DNA from 3 places in the Rhodococcus sp. NPDC058639 genome. Region 1 is predicted to be linked to each of the others. Evidence: riboswitches for the same ligand, from Rfam matches in the RefSeq annotation. Region 1 holds a riboswitch; each other region holds the start of a gene.
The links. Region 1 has a riboswitch for S-adenosylmethionine ahead of ACFWU2_RS02965 (aminotransferase class V-fold PLP-dependent enzyme). Riboswitches for the same ligand answer to the same signal wherever they lie in the genome.
Positions count from the first base shown of each region.

Region 2: linked by a shared signal. The riboswitch ahead of ACFWU2_RS10975 (amino acid ABC transporter permease) and the one ahead of ACFWU2_RS02965 (aminotransferase class V-fold PLP-dependent enzyme) in region 1 are both predicted to bind S-adenosylmethionine.
Region 3: linked by a shared signal. The riboswitch ahead of ACFWU2_RS10945 (putative leader peptide) and the one ahead of ACFWU2_RS02965 (aminotransferase class V-fold PLP-dependent enzyme) in region 1 are both predicted to bind S-adenosylmethionine.

Region 1 is NZ_JBHXRF010000002.1:4,484-17,053, forward strand. Features, by position in the region: gene ACFWU2_RS02960 (Pls/PosA family non-ribosomal peptide synthetase) at 1-1,512, opposite strand, end outside; SAM riboswitch class IV at 1,729-1,845, shown strand; gene ACFWU2_RS02965 (aminotransferase class V-fold PLP-dependent enzyme) at 1,915-3,228, shown strand; gene ACFWU2_RS02970 (hypothetical protein) at 3,427-4,020, shown strand; gene ACFWU2_RS02975 (winged helix-turn-helix domain-containing protein) at 4,078-4,596, opposite strand; gene ACFWU2_RS02980 (YbaK/EbsC family protein) at 4,823-5,296, opposite strand; gene ACFWU2_RS02985 (crotonase/enoyl-CoA hydratase family protein) at 5,400-6,230, shown strand; gene ACFWU2_RS02990 (inorganic diphosphatase) at 6,339-6,830, opposite strand; gene dacB (D-alanyl-D-alanine carboxypeptidase/D-alanyl-D-alanine-endopeptidase) at 6,995-8,401, shown strand; gene ACFWU2_RS03000 (zinc-dependent metalloprotease) at 8,398-9,429, shown strand; gene tilS (tRNA lysidine(34) synthetase TilS) at 9,405-10,448, shown strand; gene hpt (hypoxanthine phosphoribosyltransferase) at 10,469-11,023, shown strand; gene ftsH (ATP-dependent zinc metalloprotease FtsH) at 11,277-12,570, shown strand, end outside.
Region 2 is NZ_JBHXRF010000005.1:13,066-20,905, forward strand. Features, by position in the region: gene ACFWU2_RS10965 (ABC transporter substrate-binding protein) at 1-712, opposite strand, end outside; gene ACFWU2_RS10970 (amino acid ABC transporter ATP-binding protein) at 775-1,557, opposite strand; gene ACFWU2_RS10975 (amino acid ABC transporter permease) at 1,554-2,525, opposite strand; SAM riboswitch class I at 2,566-2,659, opposite strand; gene ACFWU2_RS10980 (DUF998 domain-containing protein) at 2,815-3,462, shown strand; gene ACFWU2_RS10985 (sulfite exporter TauE/SafE family protein) at 3,516-4,289, shown strand; gene cobU (bifunctional adenosylcobinamide kinase/adenosylcobinamide-phosphate guanylyltransferase) at 4,315-5,652, opposite strand; gene ACFWU2_RS10995 (ABC transporter ATP-binding protein) at 5,652-6,464, opposite strand; gene ACFWU2_RS11000 (FecCD family ABC transporter permease) at 6,464-7,423, opposite strand; gene ACFWU2_RS11005 (ABC transporter substrate-binding protein) at 7,486-7,840, opposite strand, start outside.
Region 3 is NZ_JBHXRF010000005.1:1,198-12,297, forward strand. Features, by position in the region: gene ACFWU2_RS10905 (LLM class flavin-dependent oxidoreductase) at 1-171, opposite strand, end outside; gene ACFWU2_RS10910 (DUF1684 domain-containing protein) at 168-938, opposite strand; gene ACFWU2_RS10915 (NtaA/DmoA family FMN-dependent monooxygenase) at 935-2,305, opposite strand; gene ACFWU2_RS10920 (LLM class flavin-dependent oxidoreductase) at 2,319-3,425, opposite strand; gene ACFWU2_RS10925 (dipeptide ABC transporter ATP-binding protein) at 3,415-5,025, opposite strand; gene ACFWU2_RS10930 (ABC transporter permease) at 5,022-5,921, opposite strand; gene ACFWU2_RS10935 (ABC transporter permease) at 5,914-6,927, opposite strand; gene ACFWU2_RS10940 (ABC transporter substrate-binding protein) at 6,931-8,574, opposite strand; gene ACFWU2_RS10945 (putative leader peptide) at 8,650-8,763, opposite strand; SAM riboswitch class I at 8,757-8,850, opposite strand; gene ACFWU2_RS10950 (LLM class flavin-dependent oxidoreductase) at 8,913-9,956, opposite strand; gene ACFWU2_RS10955 (GNAT family N-acetyltransferase) at 9,953-10,459, opposite strand; gene ACFWU2_RS10960 (FAD-dependent oxidoreductase) at 10,456-11,100, opposite strand, start outside.

The DNA of each region.
Region 1 (12,570 bases):
GGCGTCTGCACCGGGGAGCGGCCACGGCAAGGCGTTGCGGTCCACTTTCCCCGATGTTCGCGTGGGGAGTTCGTCGACGCGGGCGAGCCGGGGGACGAGGGCGGCAGGAAGCTGCTCCGACAGGAGGTCGTGGGCGGCCGCGAGATCGAAGTCGGGGTCCGTCGAGGCGAGGTAGCCGACGAGAACCGAGTGTCCCGTCGCCGTCGTGCGGACGGCGCAGGCGCCGCCGGCGACGCCGGGAAGGTTCTGCAAGGCATTGTCGACCTCACCGAGTTCGATGCGGCGTCCGCCGATCTTGACCTGATCGTCGGCACGGCCCTGGAACAGCAGTCCTTGCCGGTCGAGCACGACGAGGTCACCGCTGCGGTAGGCGCGCGACCACCCGAGACTCGGCATGGGTGCGTACTTTTCGGCATCCTTCGCCGGGTCCAGATATCGCGCCAGCCCCACACCGCCGATGACGAGTTCACCGGTTTCTCCCTCGGCGACGGGGTTGCCCTCGGCGTCGACGACAGCGAGATCCCAGCCGTCGAGGGGCAGCCCGATGCGGACCGGACCGGAGCCGTCCATGAGTGAGGCGCACGCGACGACGGTGGCTTCCGTCGGACCGTAGGTGTTCCACAACTCTCGTCCCGGAACAGCAAGCCGTTCGACGAGGTCCGGCGGGCACGACTCGCCGCCGAAAATGAGCAGCCGCACCGCTTCGAGAGATTCGGCCGGCCACATCGCGGCGAGGGTCGGCACGGTGGAGACGACGCTGATGTCACGGGAGATCAGCCAGGGTCCGAGGTCCATACCGGACCGGACCAGTGAGCGCGGAGCGGGCACCAGGCACGCGCCGTGGCGCCACGCGAGCCACATCTCCTCACACGAGGCGTCGAATGCGACCGACAAGCCGGCCAGTACCCGGTCTCCCGGCCCGATCGGGGCGTCTCGGCAGAACAATCGTGCTTCGGCGTCGACGAGCGCGGCCGCGTTGAGGTGGGTCACCGCCACACCCTTCGGGGTGCCGGTCGAGCCCGACGTGAAGATGATCCACGCATCGTCGTCGAGCCGTGGACCGCGCAGCGGCGGGTCGGCCCGTACGGGGGCGGTGCCGGGACCGATGCCGTCGTCGGTGACGACGGCGGTGACCCGGGCCTCGGAGAACACCAGGTCGGCGCGTTCGTCCGGGTCGTCGGCGTCCACGGGAACGTAGGCCGCGCCCGCGGCCAGAATCGCCAGGATGGTGACATACAGCTCGGCTCTGCCCGAGGTCATCCGAATTCCGACACGATCACCCGCTCCGACGCCGGCGTCGAGGAGGGTGTACGCGCCCACCCTGACCTTCTCGACCAGTTCCGCGTAGCCGATGACGCTGGTGCCGTCGTCGATCGCCGGTGCGTCGGGATGCGCCTCGGCGGTCGCGCGCAGGATGTCGACGAGGGTGCGGGGTGGCGGTGCGTGCGACGCGCGAAGAAACTCTGCGGGGATCACAGAGCTGCGGGGTTCAGCGGGGAGTGGGGCAGGCAAGTCCGCGGCGTCCTTCTACTCGATGGTGCTCCGGTTATCTCACGTTCAAGTGGACACGAGGTGAACGTCGGGGCGCGCCACCGCCCCGGGTGTGTCGCGCCCCGGCCGAACCCGAGGCGGTATTTCGGCAGGTCCGCGGCTTTCGTCCGCAGCGTCACGGTCGGTGCACCGCATCCGGTTTGACACGAGACCGCCCGACTGCAATCCTCTTCGGCAGGTCATGAGTACCAGCATCAAGCCCCGGCTTGCTGGTCGGCAACCCTCCGCCGCGGTGGGGTGCTCCGGGTGACGACCTGGCTGTGATTCCAATACCGGACACGGCAAGCGCGGACTCCGCCGGCGATCGTTTTCCTTCGTCGTGGCGATTACCGACGGGTCCCTGGATCGACGAGGGATTTTGTCATGACTGCTGTATCTGCCCCCGCCTGCATCGCGCCGTTCGCACACGTCTCCGGGTGTGACGTGCAGGTGCCGCTCGTGCAGGGTGGCACCTGCACCTACGCCAACTTCGATTACGCGGCGAGTGCACCTGCACTCGCCACCGTCACCGAACGCATCGCCGAGTTGCTGCCGTACTACGCGAGCGTCCACCGCGGCGCCGGATACGCCTCGCGCGTGAGCACCGCGAGCTACGAGGACTCGCGAGAGTCGGTGGCACGCTTCGTCGGTGCCGACACCGATCAGGTTGTCGTCTTCACCCGCAACACCACCGATTCGCTGAACCTGCTGGCGGGCGCGGTGCCCGGCGACGTCGTGGTGCTCGATATCGAGCACCACGCGAATCTGCTGCCGTGGAAGAACTCCCGGGTTGTCGTGGCAGCCGACTCGATTGCGGAGACCGTGCAGCGTATCGCGGAGGAGCTGAACCGGGCGCCGGCCGCGCTGCTCGCCGTCACGGGTGCCTCCAACGTCACCGGTGAAGTGCTGCCGATCTCCGAGCTCGCCGCCCTGGCTCATTCGTGCGGTGCGCGGATTCTCGTCGACGGTGCACAGTTGGTGCCCCACCGCAGCGTGGATCTCACTGCCGACGGAATCGATTACCTCGCCTTCTCCGGTCACAAGCTCTACGCCCCGTTCGGCGCCGGAGTGCTCGTGGGACGCCGCGACTGGCTCGACACCGCCGAGCCGTACCTCGCCGGTGGCGGCGCGGTGCGCGAGGTGAGCCTCGACGGTGCCGAATGGGCTTGTGCCCCTGCGCGACACGAGGCCGGGACACCGAACGTACTCGGGGTTGCCGCGCTGGCCGCGGCATGCGACACCCTCGGCGGATTCGACACCGAGGCCGCGGCGCGGCACGAGGAAGAACTGTGCCGCCTGCTCGTCGACGGACTGAGTGGCGTCGAGGGCGTCGAAATCCTGAAGTTGTGGGACGACTCGCAAGACTGCGTCGGCATCGTGACCTTCACCGTGGACGGATACGAACCGGGTGAGGTGGCGTCGTACCTTTCGGCCGAGCACGGAATCGGAGTGCGCGACGGGCGTTTCTGCGCGCACCCGTTGCTCGCCCGCGTGGGACGCCCGGGTGGGGCGGTGCGCGCGTCGCTGGGGTTGGGTAGCTCGTCGGCAGACGTGGACCGGCTTCTCGCCGCGCTGCGCACTCTGGTTGCGCAAGGACCTTCGTGGACGCACGCGAAGACCGACGGCGTGTGGAGCCCGGCACCGGAAACCCGGCCCGGACTCGCGCAGTCGGGAGAGGGTGCGCCGCAATGCATCTGACGGCGATCGTCACGGTCGACAATTCCCCACGGGCTCGGTAGGGTAATCGCATGATCTCGGAGGCGACAACCACGGCGCACTGGTGCCGTCGGCATGTCGACCTGTGCCGCACGGCCTCCGGCACCTGTCCGGCCTGAGTTCTCTCCGCACGCTTTTCTTCAGCTGCTGCCACTCACGGCAGATTACGAGAGGTCACTCATGTCGTACAACGATTCTGCCTACCCGGATTCTGCGCAGCGGTTGCTGCGCGTGGCGGTCGAACTGTCCGGGCGGTCCGGGCCCGATTACTGGGCCGATCTCACCGTGGGCCGTCCGGGCGAACCGCCACTCGATCCGGCCGCACCGTCCGGCAACGTGATTCGCGTTCGCGCCGCAGACCTGCGGGAAGCGGGGAAGATTCGCGATCGGATCCGCAGCGAGGCCGCCTCGGAGGGCCGTGACCCCGACGCGGTGACAGTGCTCGTCGATCTCGAGGTGCTCGTCGATCCCGATGCACGTGCTGCGCGCCGGCACGCCCGCATTGAGGGGACGACCGCCCGCCGGGAACCGGGCACGCTGTCGTATGTGGGGACTCCCGAGGGGCTTGCGAGCCTCATCGCCGACGTCCACTCCGTCGGGGTGGCGGACGGCGTCACGCTCATTCCCGTACCCGTACCGTTCACTGTCGAACATCTCGTCGACGGCACGCTCCCGTGGCTCGAAGCCCGCGGACTGCTGACGGTGTCACCGACTGTTGTGGAGGTTCTGCGACGGTTCGGTGAGGGGGTAGGTCCCGCGGCACGCGCGTCGTAGCCGGACACCGAGACCAACGAAGGGGCAGGAGATTTCTCCTGCCCCTTCGTTTGTGCTCTAGGCGCTTCGCCGGTGGAGAGGCGTGACGATCTGGACGCGCGCATCGGGGTCGAAGCGGTACCCGGCTCCTCGGACAGTGGTGATGATGTCGCCGAACCTGCCGAGTTTCGACCGGATCCGGGAGACGTGCACATCGACGCTCCGGTTACCGCGTTCGGGATCGATGTAGCCGGCACCGAGGGTGCGCAGAGTCGAGCGGGGAACCGCTGTGCGAGGGCGATCGACGAGATAGGAAAATATCTCGAACTCGGTGTGGCTCAGTTCTACTCGGCTGCCGTCGAGCACCAGACCGCGAGCGGGCAGGTCCACCACGAGCGGTGCGGGCCCCGGGCTGAGGAGCGTGTGTGTGCGTGCGCCGGGAAGAAGGCCGGTCGCTGTTTCGCGGAGCGCGTCGGCGAGTGCCGCGAGGTCGCCGGGGTTGACAGCTCCCGTGTCCGAAACTTGCACGATCAGAACAAGTTCCGGCTCGTCGACTGACGCGGTGCTGCTTGCGCGTTCGAGGTGGTCGGTGGTCATCGAAGACTCCGCTCGGAGAATGGATATCGGCGCGCCACGTGACGCATATGCCGCGGGTGACGATCGCGGTTGCCGGGAAAGGAGGAGGGCTGGTGCGTATCTCAGCGTGCACACAGGCTCGAGCGGGTGCGGCACAGGTCGACGTGCCTGCGGCTCCACGCTCGGTCGGTCATGAGTCGAAGTGTACCGCGCGTCGCACTTCGGGTGGTAGCCGAGCGATACCCCTTCAGTCCACGTCCACGTCGATTCCCGCCGTGACGCGCATCAGTTCGGGGTACGTGGTTCGAAACAACGTGTTCGCGCATCCACCCGCCGCCCACAGTTCGGCGTGGTCCTTCAGTGACAGATCGATGTAGGTCGGAAGGTTGGTGGGATGTCCGAGCGGGGCGACGCCACCGACAGGCTGGCCGGTGACCTCGACGACCACCGAGCGGGGTGCCGGCACCAGGGTGCCACCGAGGCGCTCGCCGGTGCGGTCGAGTGCGACCCGGTGTGCGCCCGACACCAGGAGCAGGATCGGTTCGTCGTCGAGAAGGAACACCAGTGACTTCACGATGGCGCCCAAGTCGGCTCCCACCGCCGCCGCGGCCTGTTCCGCAGTGGTCACGGAGTCGGGTTGCCGGGTGATGAGCCCGTGGTGTCCACGAGCGATGAGCGTGTCGGCGACACGGGCCACGTTCGGGTGCCAGAACCTGCTCATGAGTCAAGAGTAGGACCTGATCATCGGGGACGAATACGCGAAACGCCCGAGTAGTTTCGGGGCGGTGGCAGTGCTCGCCGACGAAGGACATTACTCTCGAGTAATGACCGATCACACCAGTTGGAAAGCGTTCACCGTCGAGCACAAGGACCACGTCGCCCAGGTGACGCTTATCGGCCCCGGCAAAGGCAACGCGATGGGCCCGGACCTGTGGTCCGAGCTGCCCGTCCTGTTCGCCCAACTCGACGCAGATCCGGACGTGCGTGCCGTCGTGCTGGCCGGCGCGGGCAAACACTTCACGTTCGGCCTCGACCTCGTCGCGATGGGTGGTGACCTCGCGGCGGTCCTCGCAGACGGTGCCCGCGCGAAGGCGCGCACCGATTTCCACGGGATGGTCAAGCGCATGCAGGCCGCCATCACGGCCGTCGCCGACTGCCGCAAGCCGGTCGTCGCGGCGATCCAGGGCTGGTGCATCGGCGGCGGTGTCGACCTCATCACCGCGGCCGACATCCGCTACGCGAGTGCCGATGCCAAGTTCAGCGTCCGCGAAGTGAAGGTGGGCATGGTCGCGGATGTCGGCACCCTTGCGCGCCTGCCGTACATCATCGGTGACGGGCACGTCCGGGAACTCGCCCTCACCGGTAAGGACATCGACGCTGCGCGCGCCGAGAAGATCGGTCTGGTCAACGACGTCTTCGCCGACGCCGACGAAGTCCTCGCCGCGGCCCACCGGACGGCTGCGGAGATTGCGGCGAACCCGCCGCTGGTCGTGCACGGGATCAAGGACGTCCTCGATCACAGTCGCTCGGCGCAGGTCGACGACAGCCTTCGCTACGTCGCGGCATGGAACGCGGCGTTCCTGCCCTCAGAGGATCTCGGCGAGGCGATCAAGGCGATCTTCGAGAAGCGCGCGCCCGAGTTCAAGGGACAGTGACGACGGCCGGTATCCCGGCACACCCCCGAAAGGACGAATCTCCCGGCCGATCCGTGGATCATCCGGGAGATTCGTCGTCGCAGGACACTCTGGTGTTCTGCGGCAGGCTCAGTGGCCGCCGTTGTCCTTCAAGCGCGCGATGGAGGCAGTGACCTCGGCCTCGGCGTCGGCGCGGCCCGTCCAGTCCGCGGCTTCGACATGCTTGCCCGGCTCGAGATCCTTGTAGTGCACGAAGAAGTGCTTGATCGCGTCGAGCTCGAACTGCGGCACGTCGCCGATGTCCTGGATGTGATCCCACCGCGGGTCACCTGCGGGGACCGCGAGAACCTTGTCGTCGCCACCGGCCTCGTCGACCATCTTGAACATGCCGACCGGGCGGGCGTCGACGATGACGCCGGGGTACACCGACTCGGGGAGCAGTACGAGGCAGTCGAGCGGATCGCCGTCTTCACCGAGAGTGTTCTCGATGTACCCGTAGTCGGCGGGGTACCCGAACGCGGTGTAGAGGTAGCGGTCGAGCTTGACGCGGCCGGTCTCGTGATCGACCTCGTACTTGTTCCGCTGCCCCTTGGGGATCTCGATGGTGACCTCGAACTCCACGCGCTTGCCTCACTTCGTCGGTGTTTTCGCTCGCCGATACGACATCCGTATCTGCGGTGATGGTCCGGAGAAAGGATAACGGGCGCGGCGCTAGTCTGGACGACGCAGGTACCGGACCACGAAGGCGGCCACCAGGGCGCGAGTGTGCAGGACACAGCGGAGGCGTGTTGGCGGGGCAGGAAAAGATCAAGAAGCAGGGTTCGTTGGTCACACGTCGGCGCCGGAACATCCGGATCCTGTTCGGTATCTGGGCAGCCGGTTTTCTCGCACTCGTCGTGGGCGGCGCATTTGCCGTCTACGACGTGCGCACCACTGCGAGCGCCACGATCGCGCCCGCTCCCGCACCGGTCATCGCGGACCTCGCGGTCGCGCCGGTGGCGGACGATGCCCCGGCTCCGGTCCCCGCAGCCCTGGCCGCCGCGCTCGACGCAGCCGTGAAGAACCCGGCGCTCGGATCGTTCACCGGATCGGTCACCGACGCGGCCACCGGGACCGTCCTGTGGTCCCAGGAGCCCGACCGGCCGATGACCCCCGCATCCACGACGAAGATCCTCACCACCGCGGCGGCGTTGCTCGGCCTGCCCAGCGATCACCGCATCACCACGCGGGTGGTCGAGGGCTCCCGTCCCGGCGAGATCGTCCTCGTCGCGGGTGGCGACCCCACCCTCACCGCTCAGCCCGTCGGCGAAGACGGTTTCTACCCCGGCGGTCCCCGCATCGCCGATCTCGCGCAGCAGATCCAGCGCAGCGGAGCCGTCGTCGACACCGTGGTCGTCGATGTCGGGATCTTCAGCGGAGACCCGCTTGCGGTCGGATGGGACGCCACGGACGTCGGTGACGGGTTCGTCGCACCCATCGAACCGGTGATGCTCGACGGGGGACGCTTGCGGCCGCTCGAAGACGAGTCACCGCGTTCGGCTACTCCTGCGCTGGACGCCGGGCGAGCGCTCGCCGCCGCACTCGGCGCCGATCCCGAGAAGGTCACGATCGGGACGGCCTCGCCGGGCACAGCGCCCATGGCATCGGTTCAGTCCGCACCCCTGCGGACACGACTGGAACAGATGGTGCAGCACTCCGACAACGTGCTCGCCGAAACCATCGGACGGGAAATCGCGATCTCCTCGGGTAGCGCGCCCACGTTCACCGGTGCCGTCCAAGCTGTGACCCGCACTCTTCAGGGCGCCGGGATCGACACTTCCGGGGTCACGCTCGAGGACCTCAGCGGCCTCTCCCTCGACAACCGCATCCCGGCGCGGGTCCTCGACTCGATCGTCGCGCGCGCCGCCGGCCCGGACGCTCCGGCCCTGCGTCCGATGCTCGATTACCTGCCGGTCGCGGGTGCCACCGGCACCCTCAGCGACCGCTACGGCACCACTGCGCGTGCCGGAGCCGGGTGGGTGCGCGCGAAAACGGGCACACTGAGTCTTGTGAGCGGGCTTACGGGATACGTCGTGGACGTCGATGGGCGGGTATTGACGTTCGCACTCATGTCGAACGACCGGTTCCCCAACGAAGCACGACCCGCGCTGGACGATGTCGCGGCCGTACTCCGGGGATGCGGCTGCCGATGAGCGAGCAGGAGCGGGGCCTCGGCGACGCGATCGACTGGGAGTTCGCGGCGGGTGTCGGTGCCCGGCTCGCGCGCTCCGGCCCCGCGATGTCGGGGTATACCCGTGACGCCGCCATCGAGGAGCTGTACGCGGCGGCCGAGCGCGCCGAAGGCCCGGTGCGCGAGCAGACCGGGATGGGTGACGGAACGGTGTCGCCGCCCGCGCGCGTCGTGGATCGTCCCGACTGGGTGCGTGCCGCGGCGGAGTCGATGGCGGACCTCACCGGGTCCGACCGGAGCGGACGCTGGCTCGGTAAGCCCGCGGGCGCGCAGGCAGGCGCGATGCTCGCGTACCTCGCGTCGGCCGTCCTCGGCCAGTACGACCCGTTCTCGCGCACCCTGCTGCTCGTCGCACCCAACGTCGTCGCCGTCGAGCGCGCACTGAAGGTGCCGACCTCGGACTTCCGCCTGTGGGTGTGTCTGCACGAGGTCACCCACCGTGTGCAGTTCGAGCAGGCTCCCTGGATGGCGGACCTCATGCGCGAGTCCACCGCCGAACTCACGGCAGCGGTCGACGAACCGATCGGCGAGGTCGTGAGCAGGTTCGTGGCCGCCGCCCGCGATCTGCGCACTCCCGGCGACAAGCCGATGTCGCAACGCGGCATGGTCGGATTGCTGCGTGCCACGCAGGCGGAACCCCAACGCGAATCGCTCGATCGGATGCTGGCGCTCGGAACGCTGCTCGAAGGCCACGCCGATCACGTCATGGACGGGGTGGGACCGTCCGTCGTTCCGTCGGTGGCACGGATCCGCCGTGCGTTCGACAGCCGGCGCCGGCGCAGCGGCAACCCGATCCACCGCGTGATCCGCGTCGTTCTCGGCGTGGACGCGAAGATGGCGCAGTACGTGCACGGCAAGAGGTTCGTCGACGCCGTCGTCGCGAAGGTCGGCATGACGCAGTTCAACGCGGTGTGGTCCGGCCCCGACGCGCTCCCGACTCTCACGGAGATCGACCACCCGGACGCCTGGATCGCACGGGTGCTGGGCTGACCGTGCCGCCCGCTCCGCTGCTGCCCGAACTGCCCGCCATCCACGAGGTCCGGCTGGCAGTGCGTGCCTGGCTGTCCACACACGATGTGCGCGCGGTAGCCGTCGCGCTGTCCGGTGGCGCCGACTCCGCAGCGTTGACAGCGGCGGCCGTGGCCGAGGCCGCCGAGGTGCACGCCGTCGTCGTCGATCATCGTTTGCAGGAGGGCTCGTCGGACATCGCCGCGCGCGCCGCAGATTTCGCGCGTGCGCGCGGGTGCGCCTCCGTCCGGGTGGTAGCGGTAGAGGTGACCGGCCCCGGAGGGCTCGAGGCCGCTGCTCGAACCGCCCGGTACCGGGCGCTCGACGATGCGCGCGGCGGAATGCCGGTCCTGCTCGGCCACACCCTCGACGACCAAGCCGAGACGGTGCTCCTCGGTCTCGGCCGCGGTTCGGGGCTTCGCTCGATCTGCGGGATGGCGCCGTTCGACGCCCCGTGGGGGAGACCCTTGCTCGGCGTGCGGAGAAGCGTCACCCGGCGCGCATGCGGCGAACTGGGTTACCTCCCGTACGAGGATCCCCACAACGCGGACCCGCGATTCACTCGCGTCCGTTTGCGGACGGAGGCCCTCCCGATGCTCGAGGAGATTCTCGATGGCGGAGTCGCCGCGGCGCTCGCGCGTACCGCCGCGCAACTTCGGGACGACGGGGAGGCGCTCGACGAAGCGGCTGCGGACCTGCTGACCCGTGCCGCGACCCGCCGCGAGCCCGAGGACGACTGCTCACTCGATGTGACGGTGCTCACCGACGCGCCCGCTGCGGTCCGCCGCCGGGCGGTTCGCTTGTGGCTGCTCGGACGCGGTGCACCTGCGCCGAACGACAAGTCGCTGCGCGCAATCGACGATCTGGTGGTCCTCTGGCACGGGCAGGGGGCCGTCGCGGTGGGCCGGGGGCCGGGAGCAGGGACCAGGTTGGTGGTGCTGCGTCGGCGTGGCAGGCTGAGTATGGAGTTCGTCGACCAGCAGCGGTGCGCGGACGACTGACGGAAGGTGGGTAGAACCCGGTGTACGAAGGTGACATTGCCTCGGTGCTGATCTCCGAGGAGCAGATCGCAGAGCGGACGGCCGAACTGGCGGCCTCGATTGCGGAGCGATACCCCGAGGGCGCTCCGGAGGGTGACCTCCTGCTCATCGGTGTACTCAAAGGCGCGATCTTCTTCATGACCGACTTCGCCCGAGCCCTGCCGATCCCGGCCCAGATGGAATTCATGGCGGTGAGCTCGTACGGTTCCTCGACCTCGTCCTCCGGTGTGGTCCGGATTCTCAAGGACCTCGACAAGGACATCGCCGGCCGCAACGTCCTGATCGTCGAGGACATCATCGACTCGGGGCTGACGCTGTCGTGGCTGATCCGCAACCTGTCGACGCGCAACCCGGCGTCGCTCGAGGTCGTCACCCTGTTGCGCAAGCCCGACGCCCAGAAGATCGACGTCGAGGTCAACGACGTCGGCTTCGACATCCCCAACGAGTTCGTCGTCGGGTACGGACTCGACTACAACGAGCGGTACCGGGACCTGCCCTACATCGGCACTCTCCACCCGAAGGTCTACAGCAGCTAGCACCGCGGTGGGAGTGCAGACGCCCCAGATGAGCCGCACGCAGCTCGCCGCGGGTGGGAACAAGGGACGCCGCCGGTTCGTTGTGACTTCGAACGACCTGCTGCGACTCGGCGGCGGTTCGTCGTCACGCGGTAACCTTGCGGTGCCTGGTTGGTCACTGCTCGCGAAACCGCGACCGTACCGGGTGTAGCGCCCTCGACACGACACCGATGACGTCACTATCGAAAGGACCGGCCGGCCGGGCCGAACCTGTATGAACCGCAAGACAGTGTTCCGTAATCTGGCGATTGTCGCCGGCATCCTGTTGGTCATCTACGCCTTCAGCTACTTCGGCGACGACACGCGCGGCTTCACGAAGGTGGACACGTCTGTCGCGATCTCGCAGCTCGAGGCGAAGAACGTCAGCGAGGCGCGCATCGACGACCGTGAGCAGCAGCTCCGGTTGTGGCTGAACAACGGCGACGATGCGACCGAGGGCAGCACCGAGATCATCGCGAAGTACCCCGCGTCGGCATCGGAGCAGATCTTCGATCTGGTCGGTGATTCCGGCGTGCCGAAGTACAACACGCAGGTCACCCAGGAGAGCTGGCTGACGTCGATCCTGCTGTTCGTCATACCGATGGCCATCCTGCTGGTGGTGTTCTTCCTCGTCATGAGCCGGATGCAGGGCGGTGGCCGCGGCGGGATGATGGGCTTCGGCAAATCTCGTGCCAAGCAGTTGACCAAGGACATGCCGAAGACCACGTTCAGTGACGTCGCAGGCGCGAACGAAGCGGTCGAAGAGCTTTACGAGATCAAGGACTTCCTCCAGAACCCGAGCCGGTATCAGGCGCTCGGCGCCAAGATTCCGAAGGGCGTTCTGCTGTACGGCCCTCCCGGTACGGGTAAGACCCTGCTGGCGCGCGCTGTCGCCGGCGAAGCCGGAGTGCCGTTCTTCACGATTTCCGGTTCGGACTTCGTCGAGATGTTCGTCGGCGTCGGTGCGTCTCGCGTGCGCGACCTGTTCGAGCAGGCGAAGCAGAACGCACCCTGCATCATCTTCGTCGACGAGATCGACGCCGTCGGCCGGCAGCGCGGTGCAGGTCTCGGCGGTGGCCACGACGAGCGCGAACAGACCCTCAACCAGCTCCTCGTCGAGATGGACGGGTTCGGTGACCGCTCCGGCATCATCGTGATGGCGGCCACCAACCGGCCCGACATCCTCGACCCCGCGTTGCTGCGCCCGGGACGCTTCGACCGGCAGATTCCGGTCGGCAACCCCGACCTGGCCGGTCGTCGCGCAATCCTCGCGGTGCATTCCAAGGGCAAGCCCATCGACCCGAACGCCGACCTCGGCGGTCTCGCCAAGCGCACCGTGGGCATGTCCGGTGCCGACCTGGCGAATGTCGTCAACGAGGCGGCGCTGCTGACCGCTCGCGAGAACGGCACGGTCATCACCGAGGCGACGCTCGAGGAAGCCGTCGACCGCGTGATCGGTGGGCCGCGCCGCAAGAGCCGCATCATCAGCGAATACGAGAAGAAGATCACGGCCTATCACGAGGGTGGTC
Region 2 (7,840 bases), on a different contig from region 1:
TGGGGTTGGGGCCGACGTATGCGTCGATGCGACCCGAGCCGAGCGCGAGGTAGTAGTCGACCGCGTTCTGGTAGTAGAGGATGTCGGCCGGTGCAAGACCTGCCTCGATGTTCTGCTCGTTCCACTCGACGAGCAGTGCTTCCTGGTTGGTACCCGAACCGACACCGATCGTGAGCCCGGCGATGTCCTTCGCGCCGTCGAAGGTGATGCCGCTGTCCTTCTTCACCTCGACAGCGAGGCTGTCGAGGCGGTAGGTCGCGAAGTCGTACTTCTCCTTGCGTTCCTCCGTCACGGTGACGTTGGAGATGAACACATCGGCCTCCCCGGAATCGACGCGCACGAAGTTCTGCGCCCAGTCGGCGGCGGTCAACTCGATATCGAGGTCGAGCACGTCCCCGATCAGATAGGCGAAGTCGGTTTCGGACCCGATGATCGTGGTGTCGTCGTCGGCGTAGAAGCGCAACGGTGGAGCGGTGCCGGCGGCGCCTGTCACGATCAGGGTGCCGCGGTCGCGGATCGCCTGCGGTACCTTCGCGGCGATCTCGTCGACCTTGTCGGTCGTGATGCGGTTCTGGTAGGCGGTGAGGTTGTAGCCGGCAGCGGTCGCGGCGTCAGCCTGATCGGGGCCCGAACTGCAGGCGGCGGTACCCAGCACCGCTGCAGCGGTGACGGTGGATGCGAGCAATCTGAGACGGCGGGACGAGGCGAACATCATTACCTTCCATGGGGGGGATATGAGCAGTCGAGTGAATGCGGAGCGATGGTTCGGGCTGTTCAGAGGACCTTCGACAGAAATGCCCGTGTGCGTTCGTGCCGGGGCCGATCCAGGATGTCCGCGGGGGTTCCCTGCTCGACGATCACACCGCCATCCATGAACACGACCGTGTCGGCAACCTCGCGTGCGAAGCCGATCTCGTGGGTCACGATCACCAGAGTGGATCCACCGCGTGCGAGGTCTCGGATCACTTCGAGCACCTCACCGACCAGTTCGGGGTCGAGCGCGGACGTGGGTTCGTCGAACAGGATGACGGCGGGCCGGAGTGCGAGGGCGCGGGCGATCGCCACGCGCTGTTGCTGACCTCCGGACAGTTGCTTGGGGAAATCGTGGATCTTGTCCCCCACCCCGACCCGATCGAGCAGTCCGCGTGCTTCTGCCTCCACCTCGCCGCGGTCACGGCGCTGCGCGGACAGCGGTGCCTCGACTACGTTTTCGAGCACGGTCAGATGCGGGAAAAGGTTGAAACTCTGGAACACGAACCCGATCCTCGACCGCTGGCGCAGGATGTCGCGGGTACGCAATTCGTGGAGTTTGTTGCCGCGACGCCGGTAGCCCATGAGTTCACCGTCGATGCGGACAGTGCCCCGGTCCACCTTCTCGAGATGGTTCAGGGTCCGCAGCAACGTGGACTTGCCGGAGCCCGACGGCCCCAGGATCACCGTGACTTCTCCCCGACGGACCTGCAGGTCCACCCCCTCGAGCACGGGGAGTGTTCCGAACGATTTGTAGACACCTCGCACGTCGACGGCATAGGGGACGCGTTCGTCGTCAGAGGTCATCGGGTCGCTCCCCGGGGTGCGCCGACGCCGCTGTCGCGGATCTCCCGGTACTTCGCGGTGACCTTCTGCCACGGCGTGAGGGGCAGCGCTCGGGCGGAGCCTCGCGCGTAGTGTCGCTCCACGTAGTACTGCATGATCGACAGGAATGTCGTCAGGATGATGTACCAGACGGTCGCGACCATGAGCAGCGGAACGACGCGTCCGTTGCGGCCGAAAACGACCTGGACTTGGTAGAACAGTTCGGCGATCGCCATGGTCGAGACAATCGACGTGCCCTTGAACAGGCTGATCACCTCGTTGGCCGCGTTGGGCAGGATCGAACGCATCGCTTGTGGCAGAACAATTCTGAAGAACTGCCGTCCGCGCGGGATACCGAGAGCGTTGGCAGCTTCGACCTGGCCGTGATCCACCGAAATGATGCCGGCACGAATGATTTCCGCGGAGTATGCGGCCTGGTGCAGCGCCAAGCCCAGGACCGCGGCCGTGAATCCGGAGATCACGCCTGTGACGTTGAACGAGAAGAAGCCCGGTCCGAAAGGCACACCGACGGACAACGTTCGATACAGGTACGCAATGTTGAACCAGAACAGCAGTTGGACGATCAACGGAATCGACCGGAAGGCCCAGATATAGGTCCACGAGACGACCTGCAGCACTGGGTTGTTCGACAATCGTCCCACTGCCAGGAGGGCACCGAGCGCGAACCCCAGGATTGTCCCCCAGAGTGTCAGCTTGATCGTCATCCACAGCGCGGCGAGCACGGACGTCGCGGTGAAGTACTGAGCGAAAGTCGGCCAGTCCCAGCCCGGGTTGGTCGCGAGACCGTGCGCGAACTGTGCAACGACGATCAGCACGGCGGCACTGGTGACCCAACGCCACGGGTGCCGGGTGGGAGCGACGACGAGATCCGAGTCGTCGAGATGCTCGGGGACCGGGGTGGTCGTGCGGATTTCGGTAGGCGCGCTCACACCGACCCACTGCGGGCAGGAGACATCATGGTGGATCTTCCTTCCATCGGTCCCGGCGGTAGCACCCGCACCCGATGTCGGGAGGGTTGCTGCGACGTCAGGGAGCCGGGTCTCTCGGTCGCTCTGGATGGGACTGCGCGGAACAGAAGAATCGGGCATACATGGGGACTGCGATGAACTGTGGACCAGGAGAACGCTGCGCACACCTATTCGAATCGACCTGATTTCAAGCCTCGCGGAACATTCCAATCCGCACCGCGGAAGCCGCTGGTGCGCAACGATGGAGCACGTGGGCAGCGTCGAACGAGTAACTATCACCGCGTCCGGGCCGAGCCGCGCGTATCGCGGGGCACCCTGGTGGGCAGTAGCTTCGGCCGTGCTCGCCCCTGTTGCACTGACCGCGGGCTGGGTGGTCGCGGGCACGGTACAACCACCGGAGTACAGCGCTGTGCGGCAGAGCCTGAGCACGCTCGCCGGGCACGGTGGAGCCGAACGCTGGATCATGACGACGTCGCTGTTCGTGCTCGGCGCGTGCCATGTGGTCACGGCGCTCGGACTGAGCGCACTGCGTCCCGCCGCACGACTGGTCCTCGGCGGGGCGGGAATCTCCGGGATCGCCCTCGCGGCACTTCCGCAACCGGCGAACGGATCTGCCACGCCGCACGTGGTCAGTGTCGTCGTCGGCTCGATCCTGATCGCGACATTCCCCGCGTTCGTCGGGTCTCGCAGCCGTCCGCAGTCGTTCGCACTCAGCGTCCGCGGATCGGCCCTCGCGACCACGGTGTTCGTGGCACTGACCGTGGCGTTCCTGATCTCGGCGCAGGGTGGGCAGTATTTCGGGCTGGTCGAGCGGGTGGGCTTGACGCCCGAGACGATATGGCCCCTTGTCGTCGTCCTCGCCTTACGGCGTAGTGCGCGCCAGGATGCGGGCACCTAGACCGACCGGAAGCCGCCTCGACCCTGTCCCGGCGCCTCCGTAGACTCCGAGCAGTGACGCCGCTGGAGTTGTTTCTCGTTGCCCTCGCCGGCCTCGGCGCCGGTGCGATCAACTCGCTGGTCGGCTCCGGAACCCTCATCACCTTCCCGACCCTCATCACATTCGGGGTCCCGCCCGTCACCGCGACCATGTCGAATGCGATCGGACTCGTCGCGGGCGGTGTGTCGGGAACGTGGGGTTATCGGCGCGAGTTACGCGGCCAGTGGCCGACGTTGCGATGGCAGATCCCCGCGTCGATCAGCGGCGCGTTGATCGGGTCGTGGCTTCTGCTGCATCTGCCGGAGACGGTGTTCGAGACCGTCGTGCCGGTCTTGCTGGTCCTGGCGCTCGTCCTCGTCGTGCTGCAACCACAGATCCAGAAATGGGTACTACGACGCACCGACGGCGATCCGGACGGGCGGATCGGCCCGGTCCGGATGACCCTGCTGGTGGTAGGCACTTTCGCCGTCGGCATCTACGGCGGGTACTTCACGGCCGCACAGGGCATCCTGTTGATGGGTTTGTTCGGTGCCCTCCTTACCGAACATATCCAGCGTCAGAACGCCACGAAGAATCTGCTCTCGCTGATCGTGAACATCGTCGCGGCAAGCGCGTACATTCTCGTGGCGTTCGAACGCATCGACTGGACTGTGGCCGCATTGATCGCCGTGGGCTCGCTGATCGGCGGATACCTCGGTGCCCGGTTCGGTCGCCGCTTGTCCCCCACGGTGTTACGGGCGGTCATCGTGACCGTCGGGCTCGTCGGTCTCTACCGGCTGCTCGCCTGACGACCGGGCTCCGGGTCGCGGTCCGTCAGCGCAACGCCAGCGGGATCCCCGCCACGACGAGCGTGACCGTGTCCGACACCGCAGCCACCGACGCGTTGAGGCGACCGAGCGTGTCACGGAACAACCTGCCCGACGCGCTGGCCGGAACCACACCGCTACCCACCTCGTTGCTTACCCCGACCACGGGCACCTGGCATCGCTGCCACGCATCGAGGAGATCGGTGATGTCGGCGTCGACCGCGGCGAAGTCCCCACCGTTCCATACGTCGTGCAGGTCCATGCGCGCGGTGAGCCAGGTGCCGAGACAATCGATCAGCAGCGGGCCTGTCGCGGCGCGCAGGACGCCCGCGACATCGGAAGTTTCCACGGTGGACCACGATTCGGGACGACGCTCGCGGTGCAGTGCGACCCGCTGAGCCCATTCCGCGTCGCCGACGCGGATCCCCCCGGTCGCGACGTAGGTGACCGCGGCGTACGAGGCGAACAGTTCTTCCGCGTGCCGTGACTTTCCCGAGCGCACGCCCCCGAGTACCAGCGACCGGTGCGCCGGCGGCTTCTCCGCCCCGGACCGCACGATCTCACCGTCGGTACCGGGACGGGCACCCCACGCCTGTAGCCGTGTGCGCACTTCCGCCATGGGCGGGTTGTGGTGCCCGAGGTGCACCGCCACCACGTCCGTCGTGTCGGTCACGGCATCGCACCTGCGCAGAGCTGCGACTGTGTCCCGGAATTCGGGCAGTCCGTGGTGACCTCGCCTTAGGTCCGATCGGTCACCGAATGTTTCTTCGAGGAACACGGCATCGAACCGCGCGCCGCGCACTTCGTCGAACCAGCCGTCCGCTAGCGGGCCGGTGTCGCACGCCCACAGGATGCGGGAACCGTCCGGACCGGTGACGTCGTAGAGCACCGCATCACCCTCGCGGAACACCTGATGTCGCGCGGGAAGAACCCGCACTGCATACCCGCCGACGGTGAGCGCGTCGCCCGCCTGCACCGGAACGAAACGCACCGGATCGTCCGGGCCCGCCCACTGCCGGCACATGTCGACTGCTTCCGCCGGTCCCACCACATCGAGCACGTGACCCGCATCGACCCACGAGCGGAACAACAGTGCCTGGGGTCCGAGGTGATCGGTGTGCGCGTGGGTGAGCAGGATGTGATGCACACCCGACAGGGTTCTGCCGAAACGTACTGCGGCGCGGGGTGCTTCGGGTCCGCAGTCGAGCATGAGCACGTCGTCCACCAGCGCAGCGGTCTGGCCGCGGATCTCGCCGCGTCGTGCGGCATCCGTGCAGGACTCGCAGGCACAGAAAGGATTCGGCCAGCCGTCCGCGGCGCCGGTGCCCAGCAGCAGTACGTCCATCATGCGTCCTTCCACGGATCACGAAGCGGGAGAACGGCGCGGCCGGCCGGCCGGTCGAGGACCTCGACCCGCGCCCCGTAGACCTGCCCGATCCGGTCGACCGTGAGCACCTCGGCGGGCGGCCCGTCGGCGACGACCCGGCCGCGGTCGAGAAGGACGAGCCTGTCACCGTACTGCGCCGCCGAGGTCAGATCGTGCATCGCGGCGATCACCGTCAGCTCACCTTCGGTGCGCATGGAGTCCACAAGTTCGAGTACCTGCTGTTGGTGCCCGATGTCGAGGGCGCTGGTGGGTTCGTCGAGCAGCAGCACCTGTGGTTCCTGTGCCAGTGCGCGACCGAGGACCACGCGCTGGAGTTCACCCCCGGACAGATCCGTCGCGAATCGGCGCGTGAACGGCTCGAGTTCGAGGCGCTCGATGACCCGGTCCACCACCGCCCGGTCGCGTCCCGTTTCCGAGCCGAACCGTGCGATGTGCGGTGTGCGGCCGAGCCGGACGAGTTCTTCGACGGTGACACCCTCCGGAACCACGGGGCGCTGGGGCATCAGCGCGACCGCGCGCGCCGTCGCACGCCGGGCGCCCCGGCCCGGCGTCACGGACGCCACCCGGACATGCCCCGTCGAGGGAACGAGCCCCGCGAGAACGTGCAACAACGTGGTCTTACCGGACCCGTTGGGTCCGACGAGCGACACCCACGCGCCGGTCGTCACGACGAGATCGACGTCGTGGAGCACGTCCACGCCGCCGCGTGCAGCCCCGACACCGCGGCACGTGACGGCGGTGGACGCGAGCGATTCGAGATCAGCGGACATCATGCACCTCGGCTTCGTCTGAGCACGACGAGGAAGAACGGCGCACCGATCGCGGCGGTGACCACGCCGATGGGCAACTCCGACGGCGACATGACGCTGCGGGCGAGCACATCGGCGAGGACGAGGAACGCCGCCCCGACCATCAGCGACAACGGCAGCAGCATGCGGTGACCGGGGCCGACGAGCAACCGGACCGCGTGCGGCACCACGATGCCGACGAACCCGATCAGTCCGCTCGCCGACACCACGGCGGCGGTGCCGAGTGTCGCCACGCAGACCAGCAACAGCCGGACACGAGCCGGATGGATCCCGAGGCTGGCGGCCTCGACGTCGCCGACCGCCATGACGTCGAGGGTGCGCCGGTGCAGTGCGATGACGGCAACCGCGACCACCACGTACGGCAGGACCACGACGACATCGGACCACCCGTCGGTGGACAACCGCCCGAGCATCCAGGAGTACACCTGACGCAAGGTGTCGTCGTGCAGTTGCATGAAGAACGTCTGGATGGCATTCGCGAACGCCGCGACGGCCACGCCCGCGAGGATGATGACGACTTCGGAACGCACCCCACCGACCGAGCGTCCGAGCGCGTACGTCGCGCCGACGGCCAGCAGGCCGCCGGCGAACGCTGCGACCGGAACCCCGGCAAACCCTGCGGCGCCTCCGACCACGATCGCGAGTGTCGCGCCGAGGCCGGCCCCGCTCGACACCCCGAGCAGGTAGGGGTCGGCCAGGGGATTGCGGAAGACGCCCTGGTACGCCGCTCCGGCGACGGCGAGCATGGCTCCGACGAGAACCCCCAGCACGACGCGCGGCATGCGGATGTTCCAGAGGATCGCCTGTTGCCGCGTCGAGAGCCCGGAATCGACGTCGACGAACGGCAACCGGTCGGCGATGTCGAGAAGGACCGCCTGCGGCGTGAGTCCCGCCGGGCCGACGAGGATGCTCACCAGCATGGCGGCGAGGAGAACGACCGCCGCGCCACCCAGCACGAGGGCGCGACGACGCGGGGTCGTGATCAAGGCGCGGGCTGGGCCGCGGGGATACCGGTGACGATCCGGGCGATGTCCCGCATCAGGTCCACGACGCGCGGCCCCCAGCGGCTGGCGATGTCCTCGTCGAGGACGTAGACGTGCCCGTCACGGACCGCCGTGAGCTCGCCCCATCCTGCTCGCTCCGCGACATTCTCGGGCGTGACGCCGCAGCACTGGCCGTCGGCGAGGAAGACGATGTCGGGGTTCTCTTCGAGGATGAACTCGGCCGACAGTTGGGGATACCCGTTGCCGCCGGTCGCGATCGAGGTGAGGCCGAGCATCGAAAAGATCTCGCCGATGTAGGTGTCGTCCGTGACGGAGTAGAAGGTGTTGTCGAGT
Region 3 (11,100 bases), on a different contig from region 1:
CGACGCGACAGCCACGAAGTGATGCTCGGCGACCCAGTACCGCCGGTAGCCCCATGCCTCGGCGTGACGCGCCAGATCGATGCTGTTGCGCAGCGCCTGCGCCACGGTCGACCCCTCGCTGACCGGAGAGAGGTCGAGGATGGACAGCGGCACCGGGTTCGACGCGCTCATGCCGGCGCCTCGCCGGTACGCGGGTTGCGTTCACCGGCGTCGACTGCGAACGGCAGACGGTTCTCCGGAGGCGCGACCGGGCACGTGGCCGCGTCGGTGAAAGCGCACGGCAGGTTCGCAGCCCGCGTGAAATCCAGTACGACGCTGCCGTTCCCGGATCGTTCTGCACGGAGAGTCCTCGCAGCCGGATAGGTGGTGACACCACTGGTCGCGTCGGTGAACAGGATCTGCAGCGGCCCTTCGGCGTCCCCGAAGGCGACGAGTTCGTGTTCGGCACCGTCGTGGCGGAAACGGACGACGCCGGCCGCACGGTGGTGGTGTTCGAGTCCGTCGACGACCGCTCCGGTGGTGACGACGCGCTCGTCGTCGAACGGGGTGAACCGTCCTGTCAGTCGCCACGCCGGATCCGGGTCGTACGCCGGGATGTGCGTGAACGACTTGAGGGCGGGAGCCTCGCGGTCGTGGATGCGGATACCGAATCGCCCGGTGCGCTGGATGACCTCGACGAACCCCCGATCGAACTCCACTTCCGCGCCCGGAGCACCTTCGGCAGGTTCGAGCCGTGTGATCTCCCCGTCCAGATCTCGGACCACGGTCGTGCCGGCGACGTGCCAGCGTCCCGGCACCTCCTCGAATCGGGTGGGGGTGCCGTCGAGCCAGTGCAAGGCGGTCAGGCTCAGCCAGCCGAGGGGCCGACGGAGGCTTTCGTTGCGCTCGGTGTGCCACTGTTGCCAGTCGGCGACGAACCGGTCGAGTGTCGTGGTCACGATGCACGGACTCCTTCTGTGACGGTGCGCTGGTCGGCTACCCCGAGGTGGCCGCGCAGGGTGGTGGTTCCGTAATCGGCGCGGAAACTGCCGCGCTCTTGGAGAAGTGGCACGACCTGGTCGACGAAGTCGTCCAGTCCTCCCGGTGTCAGGTGCGGTACGAGGATGAAGCCGTCGCTCGCGTCGGTCTGTACGTAGAGATCGATCTCGTCGGCGACCTGCTGCGGCGTCCCGACGAATTGCTGGCGTGCGGTGGTCTCGATGACGAGTTCGCGGATGCTCAGGTTTTCGGCGTCCGCCTTCGCCTTCCATGCCCGCGCGACTGCCAGCGGGTCCTTGGCGTGACGCACCCGGCCACGGGTGATGGTCACATTGTCTTCCGGTTCCACATCGGGCAGCGGACCGTCGGGGTCGTAGGACGAGAGGTCCTTGCCCCAGATCTGTTCGAGGAACGCCAGGGCGGTCTGCGGACCGACCTGTTGCAGCCGGATGTGCCGGGCACGTTCCTGCGCGTCTTCGGGCGAGTCCCCGAGTACGAATGTCGCGGCGGGGAGAATCTTCAGGTCGTCGTGAGTCCTGCCGTACTTGGCGAGCCGACTCTTGACGTCCGTGTAGAACGCGCGCCCTTCCTCGAGGGTGCCGTGCCGGCTGAAGATGGCGTCGGCCCGGGCGGCGCCGAACTCGCGGCCCTCGTCGGAGTCCCCGGCCTGAAGCAGTACGGGATGGCCCTGTGGGCTGCGCGGAACCTCGAAGCGTCCGGTGATGTCGAACTGGGTGGTGTGGAGGTCGACGGGGGTGATCGCCTCGTCGGATGCGAACACTCCACTGGCGCGGTCGATCACCGGGGCCCGGTCACTCCAGCTGTCCCAGAGTGTGCGGACCGCTTCGACCACCTCGTGCGCCCGGACATACCGCTGCGAGTGATCGAGGTACCCGCCCCGCCGGAAGTTCTCGCCCGTGAACGCATCGGAGGACGTCACGAGATTCCACGCGGCCCGACCACCCGAGAGGTGATCGAGAGTCGCGAACTGCTTGGCCAGTTCGTACGGCTCGTTGAACGTGGTGTTGATCGTGCCGGCCAGGCCCAGGTGGGTGGTGGCGCCGGCCAGCGCTTCGAGCACGGTGAGCGTGTCCGGTCGGCCCACCACGTCGAGGTCGTGGATGCGGCCGCGGTGCTCTCGCAATCGCAATCCCTCGGCAAGGAAGAAGAAGTCGAATTTTCCGCGTTCGGCGGTGCGAGCGAGATGCAGGAACGACGCGAAATCGATCTGGCTTTTCGACGCCGGGTCGGCCCAGACCGTGGTGTTGTTGACCCCCGGGAAGTGCGCGCCGAGGTGTATTTGCTTACGTATCGTGTTGCGGGACACTGATGTCAGCCCTTCAGTGAGCGGAAGTGAAGCGGTTGGCGGGCCGGTCGAGACCCAGTCGTTCGCGCAGGGTTCCGGTGACGAGTTCGGCGGCCGGCCGCAACGCCGGCAGCACGTCGGCGACGAGGCGTTGCGTGGTCGAAGACAACGCGAGGGGTCGAAGAACGACGCCGTCCACGCCGCGCACCCCGTCGAGCAGTTCGACGAGTCCGCGGGACGTTCCCCGGTGGAGCACGGTTTCCGGACGGTAGTGCGCACCGGCCCAGTCCTCGAGCCGGGAGAAATCGTCCGTAGCGTCGCCGTCGCTCGCGGCGAGCAACAGATCCACGTCGAGCAGGACATGGAGGCGACGGCCGTTCGCGGCGGCGCGCACGCGGTCTGCGAGATCTTCCGCCGCGCGCAGATCTGTCGCGCGAATCCGTACGAGATCGGCTCGCGCAGCGGCGAAGTCGAAGGAGTGCTCATCGCTGATCGTTACTGCGATGAGCGGCTGTCCCTGTGGGGACCGCGGCGTGATCGACGGGCCCTTGACGGAGAAGTATTCACCCTCGAAATCGATGTAGTGCAGCTTGTCGCGGTCGACGAATCGGCCCGTCTCCACATCCCGTATCTCGGCATCGTCCTCCCAGCTGTCCCACAGTCGGGAAGCCACCTCGGCCGCCTCGTGGGCTTCCGCCCACAGTGACCCGTCGTGCTGGGCCTCTTTGCGCCCGAACAGCCGTGTCGGAGCGTCACCCCGGGTCACCGCGACCTCCCATCCGGCGCGGCCGAGAGTGGTGTGGTCGATCGTCTGGATCGCCTTGGCGACATGGAACGGTTCGGTATGGGTAACGGTCGCGGTGGGGATCAGTCCGATCCGGGACGTGGCGGTGGACAGCCGCGCAGCAATACCGACCGCTTCGAGGCGACCGCGCACGGTGTTCTCGGCGGAGGTGACGCCGAAGTTGTCGGGCAGGAAGGCGAAGTCGACACCCGCCCTGTCGGCACTCCCGACGAGGTCGCTCCAGTACCGTGCAGTGAAGAGGTCCTCGGCGCGCGAATCGTCGCGTCGCCACGACGCGGGGTGGAGACCGGTGCCCGCGAATTCGACGGCGAGCAGCAATTCCGAACTATCGGGCATGACGAACCTTCCCTGGGATGGCGTCGAGCAGCATCTTGGTGTACTCGTGCCGTGGGTTGTCGAAAATGTCTGTGGTGGTGCCGCATTCGACGACATCGCCGGAACGCATCACAGCGACGGTGTCGCTGATGTGGCGGACGACGGCGAGATCGTGGGAGATGAACAGGTAGCTCACACCGAGCTCGTTCTGCAGTTCGGTGAGCAGGTCGAGGATCTGGGCCTGAACCGACACGTCCAGTGCGGAGACCGGTTCGTCGAGCACCACGAGTTCCGGTTGCAGCGCGAGGGCTCGTGCAATTGCGACGCGCTGGCGTTGCCCGCCCGACAACTCGGCAGGTTTGCGCTCGAGGTGGGACGGCGCCAGCGCCACCTGGTCGAGAAGCTCCGCGACTCTGGTGCGACGCTCCGCCCGGGTTCCGATACCGAAGGCGTCGAGCGGTTCGGCGACGATCTCGCGTATCCGCAGTTTCGGGTCGAGCGACGCGTACGGGTTCTGGTGGACGATCTGCACCCGGCGGCGCAACGCCCGCAGTTCGCGGCCTCGCAGCGCGGTGATGTCGCGCCCGTCCAGCTGGACCGTCCCCGTCGTTGCGGTGTCGAGCCGGATCGCGATCCGTGCCACGGTCGACTTCCCTGATCCTGATTCCCCCACCAAGGACAGCGTCCGGCCGCGGTGCACATCGAACGACACGTCTCGCACCGCCTCGAGCGAGGATTTCCGGCCGATGCGGAAGGTTTTCGACACGTGGGAGACGGACAGGATCGGATCGCTGCCGTTGTCCCGGCCGACGCGACGAGGCGCATCCGCCGAACTCGGTGCCGCAGCAATCAGCGAACGCGTGTATGCGTGCTGCGGGTTGTCGAGTACCTGGAGCGCCGGCCCGGTCTCGACGATCCGTCCGTCCTTCATCACGACGATGCGGTCGGCACGGTCCGCAGCGACACCCAGATCGTGGGTGATCAGAAGAACCGAGGAACCGGTTTCCGCGATCCGCTCCTCGAGATGGTCGAGGATGCGTCGCTGCACCGTGACATCGAGTGCGCTCGTCGGCTCGTCGGCGATGACCAGTTCGGGGCGGCATGCGAGGGCGATACCGATGAGCACCCGCTGTCGTTGCCCGCCCGAGAGATCCTGCGGGTACTGCTCGGCACGCAGTTCCGGGTGGTCGAGCCCGGCCTCGTCCAGAATCCGCAGAGCGTCGATCTTCGCGGTGCGGCGATCCGCACGGCCGTGGATCCGCAGCACTTCGGCGATCTGGTCGCCGATGCGGACGACCGGGTTGAGCGAGGTGGCCGGATCCTGCGGGACCAGGCCGATGCGTGCGCCTCGAAGTCGTGTCCATGCCCGTTCGGGGAGTTCGTCGAGGCGCTGACCGTCGAACGTGACCGTGCCACCGGTGACCCGGCCGCTCCCCGACAGAAGACCGAGAATCGCGTGCGCTGTGGTCGATTTCCCCGATCCGGACTCGCCCACCACGGCCACGACCTCGCCGCGAGAGACGGAGAAGTCGATTCCGTCGACGGCGGGGACCGTATCCCGCCCCGAGCCGTACACCACGCGCAGATCGCTGACCTCCAGGAGAGGGCGGGTAGTGGTCATCGGGTACCTCGTTTCTCGACGGCGTGGCCGATGCGGTGAGCAGCAAGCACCACCGCAACGATCACCAGGCCGGGCAGAGTGGTCATCCACCAGGCGGTCGCCAGATAGTTGCGGCCTTCCGAAATCAGCGACCCCCACTCGGGTGTGGGCGGCACCGCGCCGAAGCCGAGGAAGCTGAGCGACGAGACCGCCAGGACGGCCATGCCGAATTCGACTGCGGCGAGGGCAAGGACCGGCGCGTACGAATTGCGCAGCACGTGACGGCGCAACACCGAGTGCCACCGTGCACCGGAGGCGAAGGCCGCTTCGACATACAGTGCGCGCCGCACCCGCAGCACCTCCGAGCGCATCACCCGGGCGAAGTTGGCGACGAGCCCGACGCCCACGGCGATCGCCACGTTCACGGTTCCGAACCCCAATGCGGTGACGAGTGCGAGCGACAGCAGGAGAGCGGGAATCGACAGCAGCACATCGACGATACGCATGAGCACCGCGTCGAGAACGCCGCCGACCGCCCCGGAGAGCAGTCCGATCGCCGAACCCGCGACGAGTGCGATTCCGACGGCGAGGAGCGTCGCGGTGAGCGACAGCGCCGCCCCGTGCACGACCCGCGTGTAGACGTCGCGGCCGATGTTGTCGGTGCCGAACCAGTGCGCGAGGCTCGGGCCCTCCAGTTTCTCGGCGGGTATCCCCACAAGCGGGTCACCGGAGGCGAAGACGGACGGGAAGAGCGCGAACCCTACCGCGAGGAGCAGCACGCCGGCCGAGACCACGACGACCCCGTGCCGCTGCACCTGCACCACACCCGCACGCCACCGCGACGGACGACCCACCGGTGTTCCTTGCCGCGGCGAGGCACCCGTGTGCAGTTCTTCTCGAGTCAAAGTGTCAGACAAGAGCCTTCACCTCCAAGCCGGTATCGTGCGCGGCGGGTTCGCGCTCGACGTCCGGCGCGACGCCCTGTTGCCGGCGGGCGCCGACGATCCGCGGGTCGATCAGCGGATACAGCAGGTCCACGGCGAGATTGACGAGAACGAACACGGCCGCGGAGAACACGACGATGCCTTGCACGACCGGAATGTCCTGCGTCATCACCGACATCTGTGTCAGCCGGCCGATACCGGCGCGCGAGAACACCGTCTCCACCACCACCGACCCCGCAAGTAGCGACCCGACGAGGACGCCGGCGATCGTGAACGTCGGAATGCTCGACAGTCTCAGGGCGTGCCGCAGCTGGATACGCAGGCGGGAAGCGCCTTTCGCCCGGGCCGCTTCGATGAAGGGCTGGCGCCACGTCGAGGTGAGGCTCGCGGCGAGCACCTGTGCGATCACCGCCGAGACCGGCAATGCCAGCGTGATCGCAGGCAGAATCAGATGTTCGATGCTCTGATCCCCGAATGCCGGCACAAGCTTCAGACGGAACGAGAAGACCTGGAGCAGAATCAGCCCCACCCAGAAGGTCGGGACCGCGACACCGAGCGGGGGCAGGGACAGCAGCGCGTTGCGCAGCCAACCGACGCGGGTGTACGTCGCGAGCAACGCAACCGCCGTTCCCCCTACCACCGCGGCCGTCAACGCTGTGGAAGCGAGGACCACCGTGCTCGGAAGTGCCGCGCCGATCGCGTCGGTCACCGACTGTCCGGTCGAGATGGAGGTACCGAAGTCACCCCGGATCGCGCTACCCAGCGCATTCCGGTACTGCGTCCACACGGGTTGGTCGAGTCCGTACCTGGCCTGCAGTTCGGCGATCGCCGCGGCGTCGACGGGAGTGCCGTTGTCGCCCGACGCGGCCATACTCACCGGATCGGACGGCAGCAGATAGAGGACACCGAACGACACGGTGAACGCAGCCCACAACACACCGACCGCCTGCAGAACGCGGGATACGAGATAGCGCACCACGGTTTACTCGCTCAGCCAGGTGTCGAAGAATTGCAGTCGCGCCGACGCCTCGAAGGCAAGATCCTGCACGTTCGGGCCGACACCGATCGCCTGTGACAGCTCGACCGTCGGGACCCACAGACCGTTGTCGAGCACGAGTTGCTGTGCCTGCCGGATCAATTGCGCACGCACCACCGGATCGGTGGTCGTCAATTGAGCGGTCAGCACCTCGTCGAGCTGCGGGATCGGTCCACGCCGGTTGATGTTGCGTCCGTCGAGCCCGAAGGCCGTGCGCAAGATGTCGCCATCGGCGCGGGTGCTGTTGTAATACGACGACTCGTAGTCACCCGAGTTCTGCCGTGCGGTTTGCTCCGACATGGATTGCAGGTCGAGTTGCAGGTCCACGCCTACGGCACGAAGCTGCTGCTGGACGAGTTCGAGGATCGCCTGGTTTCCCGCGAACACGGGGCTGAACAGCACGGGGAAGCTCAGCCGCTGTCCGTCCTTGACCCTGACCCCGTCGGCGCCGGGGACCCATCCGGCCTCGTCGAGGATGCGCTGCGTCTTGTCCGGGTCGTAGGTGACGTCGTCGAGCGCGGCGTAGCCGGGGGTGGCCGAGGCCAGTGTGCTCGTCGCCGGCTCGAAGTCGGGTCCGAGGACGGTATCGACGAGTTCCTGCCGGTTGATCGCCGACAAGAGCGCGGCGCGGACCGCGGGATCGGTGAGCACCCCACGAGTGACGTTGGGCTGGAACCCGAAAGGAATTCCGGGATTCGACGTGGTGAGAATGCCTCCACCGGCAGCCTCGATCTGGGGGGCGTCCTGCGGCAGCGCATCCGAGATCGCATCGAGCTGTCCCGACGCGAGAGAACCTGTGCGCACACCGGATTCGGGAACGATCGAGAACTCGATGCGATCGAGATACGCCTCGCCGTCGTGCGCGAATGCCTCCGATCCCCACGAGTATCCGGCACGTTTGACGAGCGTCACGGACTTGTCCTGCTGGTAGTCCTCGAGCACGAAAGGTCCGGTTCCGGAAAGATCTCCGGCGCAACGCTCCTCGGCGCTCTTCGCGGCGTCCTTGTCGGAGAGCAGACCGAGCTGCAGTGTCGCGGTGGCTTGGAGAAACGGAGCGTTCGGCGCAGAGAAGTTCACCTGTGCGGTGTGCTCGTCGACCACGGTGGTGCCGGTATAGCCGGCGAGGTAACCGACGGCGCTCGGGGCCTTGACGCCGCCGATGCTGTTCACGATCGCGTCGAAATTGTTCTTGACGGAGGTCGCGGTGAACGGTGTTCCGTCGCTGAAGGTAACACCGTCCTTCAGCCGGAAAGTGAACTGCGTAGCGTCGTCGTTGGCATCCCAGCTTTCGGCGAGCCACGGCACGATCTCGCCGGTTTCGGGGTTCTGATCGGTGAGCGAGTCGACCACCTGGCGTGCGACGTAGATGGTCTGGTTGGTGCCGGCTTGGACCGGATCCGCGCAGGTGGGTGCCTGCGACAGGCCGTACCGCAGTGTTCCGCCGGGCTGCGGAATGCCACCACCGGGTGTGGCCGCCGACGAATCGGACCCGCACGCGGTCAGACTGCCGGCAAGTGCCGACGCGGTGAGGGCGGCGACGACGACGCGGCGGGAAGCGGATATGGACGAAAGTGGCACCTGTGGCTCCATGATCTCGGCACGGCGCCGGCAGCCGCGCGAATGCGAGGTGGCCGGGCCGGAGTAGACGTGCTGCGGGAGAATGCTTTACGAAACGGGGACCGCGCGGCGGCGACAGAGTGCGCCACTGTGGCGGCACAGGTCGACGTGCCGGCGCGACCACGATCCCACCGAAGGCCGATTTCTCATGCTGTCCTCCATCGTTCCCGGCGGTAGCACCCTCACCTGCGAGGCAGGGGGTTGCTGCGACGTCGTCGAGCCGGGTCTCTCGGTCGCTCTGGATGGTCGTGGCAGACGCTACGCATCCCGCCGCGGGTGGCACACGCTTACGCTCAGCGTGATCGAAACCCCTACCGGGCGACGAGCCGGCCCGGGATCGCCGCACGCAAGGCCGGCGCGACCTCGCTCTGGAACAGTTCGAGACTTGCACGCTGCTCCGCGCTGGTGAGGCCGCCGCGATCGGCGGTGACGTGCATGACCTCGTGCCCGAGCCGTTCGTGATAGCGCAACACCTTGTCGATCACCTGCTGCGGGCTGCCGATCAGCGCGGAACTGCGCTCGACGAAGTCCTCCACGGTGCCGAAGACGCTCGGCTGGCCGGCCTCGCGTGCGAGTCGCAGCCGTTGTTCGAACAACGGGCGGAACCGGTCGACCGCCTCCTGCGACGTCCGCGTCACGTACAGCCCCGCAGTTCCTGCACCCACCCGCGCCGCTGCGGGATCGTGTCCGTACTCCGCCCAGCGCTGCCGGTAATAGCCGATGAGCTCGGCATAGGGCTCGATCGGGTTGGTCACGTTGGCCGAGAACACCGGGTCGCCGTACTTCGCCGCCAGATCGACCGAATCGCGACTCGTTGCGCTGCCGTGCCATATGGTCAGGCGGCGTTGCAGTGGACGCGGCACTGTGACCGCATCGGTGAGCGGCGGTCGGAAGCGCCCCTCCCATGTCGCGGTCTCGTTCTCCCACAACAGCCGGAACAGTTCGTAGCCTTCGCGATTGCGGTCCCACTGATCGTCGGGGGTGACGTGGAACAGCTCCGCTTGTGCGGTGCCGTTTCCCTTGCCGATCATCAGGTTCAGACGCCCACCGGACAGATTGTCGAGGGTCGAATAATCCTCGAACGCGCGCACCGGATCGAGCAGACTCAGCGTGGTCACTCCGGTCCACAGTTCGAGCGTCGACGTGCGTGCGGCGATGTTGCTGAGCACAACCGGCGGCGACGACGACAGAAACGGGTGTTCGTGCCGTTCCCCGACCGCGAACCCTTCGAACCCGAGTTGTTCGGCCAGCACCGCCGTATCCACCACTTCGCGAAGTCGTTCGGCGGGACCGAGCATGTCTCCGGTCACGGGGTCGGGTTGGTGGGTGATCAGGCTCAGCAGCAGGAATCTCACGCGGACTCCACCTTTCGGGTCAGGAATTTCTCGAACGGGTGTGGGCCGATCTCCTCGGCGGGGCGGGTCACGTCGTACAGGGCGGTGTATCCCGCGGCGAGATAGAGGCCGACAGCTTCGGGTTGGCGCCACCCCGTCGTGAGATAGATCCGGGCGTACCCGCGCAGCAGCGCTTCGGTTTCCAGTTCTGCGAGGACGATGCGGGCGAGTCCCCGCCGGCGGTGCCGCCGGGAGGTCCAGATGCGTTTGAGTTCGGCGGTGTCCTCGTCGTATCGCCGGAATGCCCCGCCCGCGACCGGTTCCCCGTCCTCGACGACGACGAGCAACGCCCCGTGTGGCGGGGCAAACTCCTCGCCGGGGTGCGTGATCAGCGCCTCGACCTGTTCTTCGAGCGGGCGTTCGTACCGAGTGCTGTATTCCACCGCGAGTTCGGCCAGCAGTGGCGCCGCGCGAGGGTCGTCCTGCGAGACTGCGTGTATCTGCAGGCGGCGGGTATCGCTCACCGGGCCACCACACCGACGCGGGCACCGACACGGAACACATCCGGTGAGACGGCGGTTCCGTCGACGAGTCCCGTCACCAGTTCTCCGACCGCGGGTGCGAACTTGAATCCGTGTCCGGAAAACCCTGCGGCGACGGTGACATCACCGATCCGGTCGATCACGAAGTTGCTGTCCGGTGTCGTGGTGTACAGGCAGGTGTCGGCGACGACGGTGCCGGGGTCGACGCCTGGAAGCCAGGTCTCCGCATACTCGACGAGTCGCCGGACGCCGTCCGGATCGGGTGCGAAGGTACGGGTCCTGGGGTCCACTTCCGGCCCGGTGCCGTGTTCGCCTATCTTGATTCCGTCGTCCGACCCGAGGCCGTAGATCCCCTCGGTCACCAGACCCGCACCCGGATGGTGGACGAAACTGGGCCAATCGTCGGGTGCGAGGGGAGCAAAATGGGCCGGTTGCTCCTGGGTGGTGCGCAATCGGGGAAGATCCGGGACCGGTGCGATACCTCCCTCGGAAAGGAGTCGCGACGACCACGCTCCGGCGGCGATCACGACATGGCCCGTCCGTACCACATCGCTGTCGGTGATCACTTCGACGCACCCGGCGACACGGCGCAGTTCCCGCACCGTGGCGCAGAACCGGACGTC